2 regions of the Paludibacillus litoralis genome follow, and region 2 is predicted to be linked to the other one. Evidence: riboswitches for the same ligand, from Rfam matches in the RefSeq annotation. Region 2 holds a riboswitch; the other holds the start of a gene.
The links. A riboswitch is a leader RNA that binds a small molecule or an ion and turns the genes downstream of it on or off. The one in region 2 is predicted to bind glycine.
Positions count from the first base shown of each region.

Region 1: linked by a shared signal. The riboswitch ahead of WG921_RS00860 (D-amino acid dehydrogenase) and the one ahead of gcvT (glycine cleavage system aminomethyltransferase GcvT) in region 2 are both predicted to bind glycine.

Region 1 covers NZ_JBBHER010000001.1:191,456-194,857, forward strand. The annotation lists gene WG921_RS00860 (D-amino acid dehydrogenase) at 125-1,342, opposite strand; glycine riboswitch at 1,480-1,570, opposite strand; gene WG921_RS00865 (hypothetical protein) at 1,673-2,446, shown strand; gene leuB (3-isopropylmalate dehydrogenase) at 2,536-3,402, shown strand, end outside.
Region 2 covers NZ_JBBHER010000003.1:177,872-181,273, forward strand. The annotation lists gene WG921_RS05335 (cytochrome P450) at 1-674, shown strand, start outside; gene WG921_RS05340 (DUF6635 family protein) at 723-1,703, shown strand; glycine riboswitch at 1,770-1,867, shown strand; glycine riboswitch at 1,872-1,934, shown strand; gene gcvT (glycine cleavage system aminomethyltransferase GcvT) at 2,009-3,133, shown strand; gene gcvH (glycine cleavage system protein GcvH) at 3,155-3,402, shown strand, end outside.

The DNA.
Region 1 (3,402 bases), on a different contig from region 2:
CGGATCTCACCCAGCGGCCAGACGTATACGGGATTGGTATATCCATAACCTGGCCTTGGGAATAGCCGTCGGGGGCGGGACGCGCGTCTCTCTCATGGTCCCGCCCCGGCGCGGCGTCCGCTCATCAGTCCTGCGCGTAGGATCCCCTCACCACCTCGGCCACGATCCGCGCCGTCGCGGAGGACAGGGTCCAGCCGAGATGGCCGTGGCCGGTGTTGTAGAAGACGCCTTTCGCGCGCCCGGAGCCGACCCGCGGCAGCATCGAGGGCAGCATCGGGCGGAGCCCCGCCCAGGGCGTCGCGTGTTCGGTGGAGACGCCGGGGAAATACGTCTCGCTCCATTTCGTCAGCGGCTCGATCCGGTCGGCGCGGATATCGCGGTTGAGCCCGTTGAACTCCGCGGTGCCGGCGATGCGGAGGCGGTTCTCTCCGAGCCGGCTGGCGACGATCTTGGCGCGATCGTCGAGCAGGCTGACCCAGGGCGCCGCGGCGCGGCTCCGCTCGTCGGGGAGGTCGATGGTGATCGAATAGCCCTTCACCGGATAGATGTTCACCTTGTCCCCGAGCGCGCGCGCGATCTCCGGGCTGGAGACGCCGGCGCAGACCACCACGCCGTCGAACCGGAAATCCTCGCCGGCTTCGGAGGTGAACCGCAGCATGTCGCCGTCGCGCCCGGCGTAGGCGACCGGCGTGCCGAAGCGGAACGTCGCGCCCTGGCGCGCGCAGACCTCGGCCAGCCGCATGGTGAAGCTGTGGATGTCGCCGGTGCTGTCGGACGGGGTGAAGAATCCGCCGACGAAGTCGCCCGAGAGCGCAGGCTCGATCTGGCGCAACTCGTGCCCCGCCAGTTCGCGCCGCTCCAGCCCGCCTTCGGCGAGCAATTCATTGACCTTCCTCCCGTGGGCGAAATCCGCCTCGGTCGAGTAGAAATGCATGATGCCGCGCTTTTCGAGATCGAAATCGATGCCCTCCCGCTCGGCGGTCTCGTAGAGCGCTTCGCGCGATTTCAGCGCGAGGCGCACGGTCTCGATGGTGTTGGCGCGATAATTCGGGATCTGGGCGATGAACGCCGCCATCCATTTCAGCTTCCGCCATTCGGGGCGCGGGCTGACCAGAAGCGGCGCATCGCGGCGGAACATCCACTTCAACCCTTTCAGGACCATGCTCCACTGGGTCCAGGTCTCGGCGTTGGATGCGGAGAGCTGGGCGCCGTTGGCGAAGCTGGTCTCCATCGCCGCGTAGCGCCGGCGGTCGAACACCGTCACTTCGAAGCCGAGCCGGGACAGCTCGTAAGCGGTCGTGACCCCGGCCACGCCGGCGCCGATCACTGCGATATGAGTCATGTTGAACGCTCCTCGGGCGTATGCGGCCCATCGCCGCCACGCCCCCTCCGTCTTTTTGCCTGAGAGTTTGCCCCTTGCGGCGCGCCGCGCGGGGGTGCTCCTTCGGCGGGCCGCATTCGGCCACTCTTCGGAGTTCCGACGTCGCGCCGGTCCCTGGCGCCTGAGAGATTCCGGGGCGGTTGCTCCTTCGGCGGCGGGGCATGACCCGCACTCTCCCGTCACGACGTATACACGCCGCCCGGATAGGGGGAGCGCCTGCGTTTCGCAATAGATATCCGGAGCCTGCGGCGGATAGAGTCCGATTGTGACTTTAAAGCAAGAGGGTCCGAAGTGAAACCCGATCTCCAACTTCTGATCGTCGAGGGCGATCCGCCCGAGCTTGCGCTTGGCGCGAAGCGCGGCGCGGGCGCGACCGGCGCGCGCAGGCTCGCCCGGGCGCTCTCCGTCATCGCCCCCGACTCGCGTTTCGCCTATGTCGAGCCCTGGTTTTCGGACCATGATCCGGCGGCGGTCGACCTCGCGGCGTTCGATGGCGTGGCGATCGCGGGCTCGGGGCGCGCGCCGGATGCGGGGGAGGCGGGGGCGGGGCCGGTCGCCGCCTTCTGCGCCCGCGCCTTTCGGGCCGGGCGGCCGGTTTTCGGCTCCGGGCGCGGCATGTTGTCGGGCGCGGCGCTTCTTGGCGCGGCCGTCGGGCCAGGGCCGGAAAGCGGCGTCGCTCGCGGGATCCGGCCGCTGGAGCATCCGCTGACAGGCGGGCGGCGGCGCCGGTTCGACGCGCCCATGCGGGGCGGCGAGGCGGTGGCGCGGCCGCCTTCGGGCGCGGAGATCGCGGCGGTCGACGCCGCCGGCGCGCCGGTCGCGTTGGCGTATGATGTGGGCGGGGTCCGGTTCTGGGGCTGCCGGTATCAGCCGGAGGCGACGCTTTTCGACCTTGCGTTCTGGCTGAAGCGCCAGGCCCCCCGCGCCGCGCGCGAAATCGCGCTGGCGGCGCAGGATCCGGTGGCGCATGCGCGGCTGATCGTGAAGCATCGGATCAACGCGGACCTTCTCGATCCCGCCTATCGGACCACCGAACTCGCCAACTGGCTGGAGTCTCTCGGCTGAGGCGGCGGCCCGCCCCATTCGCCCTTCATCTTGACCTTGGCCTGCCGGGTGGGTACGCGATCCGCACGGTAAACCAGAGGAAACGCGCCATGCCCAAGCCCTCCATTCTCATCCTGCCCGGCGACGGGATCGGCCCCGAAGTGATGACCGAGGTCCGCCGCGTGATCGGCTGGCTGGAGACGGAAAAGGGGATCGGCTTCGATGTGAGCGAGGATCTGGTGGGCGGCGCCGCCTACGACGCCTACGGCACCCCGCTTCATGACGACACGATGGCGCGCGCGCAGGCGGTGGACGCGGTTCTCCTCGGCGCGGTCGGCGGCCCGAAATATGAATCGCTGGATTTCTCTCTGCAACCGGAGCGCGGGCTCCTGCGGCTTCGCAAGGAGATGGATCTATTCGCCAATCTCCGCCCCGCGGTTTGCTTCGACGCGCTCGCCGAAGCCTCCTCGCTCAAGCATGATGTGATCGCCGGGCTCGACATCATGATCGTGCGGGAGCTGACCTCCGGCCTCTATTTCGGCGAGCCCCGCGGCATCTTCACCGAAGGCAATGAGCGGGTCGGGATCAACACCCAGCGCTACACCACGTCCGAGATCCAGCGCGTCGCGCGCGCGGCGTTCGAACTGGCGCGGAAGCGCCGGGGCAAGCTCTGCTCGATGGAGAAGGCGAACGTGATGGAGTCCGGCGTGCTCTGGCGCGACGAAGTCCAGAAGATCGCCGATGCGGAATATCCGGATATCGAGACCAGCCACATGTACGCCGACGCCGGCGCGATGCAGCTTGTCCGCGCGCCCAAGCAGTTCGACGTGATCGTCACCGACAACCTTTTTGGCGACATCCTCTCCGATGTCGCGGCGATGCTGACCGGATCGCTCGGCATGTTGCCTTCGGCCTCGCTCGGCGCGCCGATGGCGAGCGGACGGCCGAAAGCGCTCTATGAGCCGGTGCACGGCTCC
Region 2 (3,402 bases):
CCAATTATGTCGGCGACCCCGAAGTGGCGGCGCGCTGCGATTGGGGAACCGGACTGATCGACGAGCACATCACCCGAACGATCCCCGCGAAGCGGGCGGCGCCCGACCCGTCGATCCTCTCGGTCCTCATGCGGGCCGGGCAGCCGATGGCGCAGATCCGGGCGAACATCAAACTGGTGATCTCCGGCGGCCAGAACGAGCCGCGGGACGCCATCGCCGGCGCCGCCTGGGCGCTTCTGAGCCATCCGGAGCAACTGGATCTGGTGCGGCGCGGCGAGGTGGATTGGACCCGGGTCTTCGCGGAATATGTCCGCTGGATGTCGCCGATCGGCATGTCGCCGCGCCGGGTCGCGCGCGATTTCGAGTTTGACGGCGTGCGCTTCGAGCCGGAGGAGCGGGTCTTTTTCATGTTCGGCGCCGCCAACCGCGATCCCGCGCATTTCACCGCGCCGGAGCGGTTCGACGTCACGCGCGACGCATCCGCCCATATCGCCTTCGGGGCGGGGCCGCATTTTTGCGCCGGCGCCTGGGCGGCGAAGGCGCTGGTCTCGGAGGTGGCGCTGCCGACGCTTTTCGAGCGGTTGAAGGGCCTCCGCCTGAACGGAGAGGCGAAAATCGGTGGATGGGCGTTCCGGGGGCCGCTCTCGGTCCCGGTCGCGTGGGACGCGGCCTGAGTCCTTTGCGCAGGCGGCGCCGCGCGCCCATATTCCGGAGTGATGGCTGTGGATGACGCCCCCTTCGCCGCGACGCCCGGCGCGCCGGAGCCCGGCCCGACGCCCGACGAGGTGCGCGCGGCGGTGGTCGCGGCCGCGCGCCGTTATTTCGATGAGCGCCGCGCCCGCGTGGACGGGTTCGTCGACCAGTGGTTCACGATCCGCGGCTCGCTCCGGCTGCATCGGCACGCGCTCGGCTGGGACATCGCGCGGGCGCCGGCGAACCTTGCGCTGGCGCCGGTCTTCGCGAGCGCGCGGCTGACGGCGGCGCTCGCCGCCGCCGCGAAACGGCGGCGAACGGCGGGCTGGCTCCGCTCGCGCCGGATCATGTTGGAGACGGCGGTGATGCGGGAGGTGCGGCGGCTGATTCTGGTCGAGCTTCTGGAATTGCCGCCCGATGGCGCCGGCGACGACGCGCTGGCGGCGGCGATCACCGCCGATCCGGCGATCCGCCGGATGCTGGCGGCGGCGGAGCGCGGCGGGCCGGGCCGGGCCGCGCTCCATGCCGGGCTTTCCGAATACGCCGGCGCGCGCGCCGCGGTCGCGGAGATGACCACGGCGCTGGCGACGGTCGGCGCGGGGGCGGCGGTTTTCCAGAAGTTGACGCCGGGAGCGCTCTCGCTCGGACCGGCGCTCGCCGCGGCGATGACGCAGAGCGCGGCCGTCGCGGCGTTTCCGCTCGGCGCGGCCGCAGGGTCGCTCTGGTACGGCGTGATGACGCCGGCGGTTCCCGTGTCTCTGGTGGCGGGGGTGACGGCGGGGCTTGCGGCCTCGGCGTCGGTTCTCGCGGCTTTCGCCGGGGTGGTGGCGGATCCGGTGCAGCGCGGGCTTGGTCTGCACCGGCGGCGGCTTCTCCGGCTGATCGACGCGCTGGAGCGGCAGTTTGTGGAGGGGGAGGCCGCGGGCTTCGTCGCGCGGGAGCATTACGTCGCGCGGTTGCTCGACCTGATGGACGCGGGCGCCGCCGCCGCGCGGGGGCTTCGCTTCTGAACCCGCGACGTCGCCCTTTGGGCATTAACGCTCTTGCCAGATCCGGCGCCGCCGGATTACCGTCTGCATGTCGGATTGGGAGAAGCTGGCGGGTTTGATCTCGCCGGTGCCGAAGGAGCAACCGCCCCGGTAAACTCTCAGGCGCAAGGGACCGGCCCGACACGAAGACTCTGGAGAGAAACGCGGACGCGTTCGCCGAAGGGATAACGATCTCAGGCGCAAGGGACAGAGGGGGCGTCGATGTGAACGGGCGCGCCCGTTTGGAAAACGATGCCGGAACTCCGGCCAGTGATGGAAGTGATGCGATGAGCGATTTGTTTCGGACACCGCTTCATGATCTGCACCTTCGGCTCGGAGCCAAGCTCGTGCCGTTCGCAGGTTATGAAATGCCGGTCCAGTATCCGACCGGGGTGATGAAGGAGCACCTTCACACCCGCGCCGCCGCCGGGCTGTTCGATGTCAGCCATATGGGGCAGGTGATCGTGCGCGCGCCCTCCGGTCGCGCCGCCGACGCCGCGGCGGCGCTGGAGGCCCTGGCGCCGGTGGATCTTCTGGCGTTGGCCGAGGGGCGTCAGCGCTATGCGCTGTTCACGAACGCCGCCGGCGGAATTCTCGACGATCTGATGGTGGCGAACCGGGGGGATCATCTCTTTCTCGTGGTCAACGCCGCGTGCAAGGCGAATGATGTCGCGCACATGCAGGCCAATCTCGACGGCGCGGAGGCGACCGAGTTGACCGACCGCGGGCTTCTGGCGCTGCAGGGCCCGGCGGCGGAGGCGGTGCTGGAGCGTCTCGTCCCCGGAGTGGCGGCGATGCGCTTCATGGACTCGGCCAGTTTCGACTGGCGCGGCGCGGAGGTCTGGATCTCCCGCTCCGGCTACACCGGCGAGGACGGCTTCGAGATCTCCATGCCCGCCGACCGCGCGGAGCCGCTGGCGGAAGCCCTTCTCGCCGAAGAGGAGGTCTGGCCGATCGGGCTCGGCGCGCGCGACAGTCTGCGTCTTGAATCCGGGCTTTGTCTCTATGGCCACGACATGGACGAGACCGTGAATCCGGTCGAGGCGGGGCTGCAATGGGCGATCCAGAAGGCCCGCCGCCCCGGCGGCGCGCGCGAGGGCGGTTTTCCCGGCGCGGCGCCCATCTTCGCGGCGCTCGCCGAAGGGCCGTCGCGCTGTCGCCGCGGGCTCCTGCCCGAGGGCCGCGCGCCGATGCGCGAAGGCGTGGAGATATACGCCGCGGCGGAGGGCGGCGCGCCGATCGGCCGGGTGACCTCCGGCGGCTTCGGCCCTTCGGTCGAAAGACCGATCGCGATGGGATATCTGCCGCCCGATATCGAGGAAGGCGCGACCGTCTATGGCGAAGTTCGCGGCCGCAGGCATCCCGCTCAGGTCGCGCCGCTTCCGTTCAGAACATCAACCTACAAACGCTGAGGAACACCGTCCATGTCGAACATCAAATACACCGAGAGCCATGAATGGCTTCGCGTCGAGGGCGATCACGCCGTGGTCGGCGTCACGACCTACGCCGCCGAACAGCTTGGCGACGTGGTTTTCGTCGAGCTTCCCGAAGTGGGGACTTCCGTCTCTCAGGGCGATGAGATCGTCGTCATCGAAAGCGTCAAGGCCGCCTCGGGGATCGAGGCGCCGGTGGATGGCGAGATCGTCGAGGTGAACGACGCGCTTGCGGACAATCCCGCGCT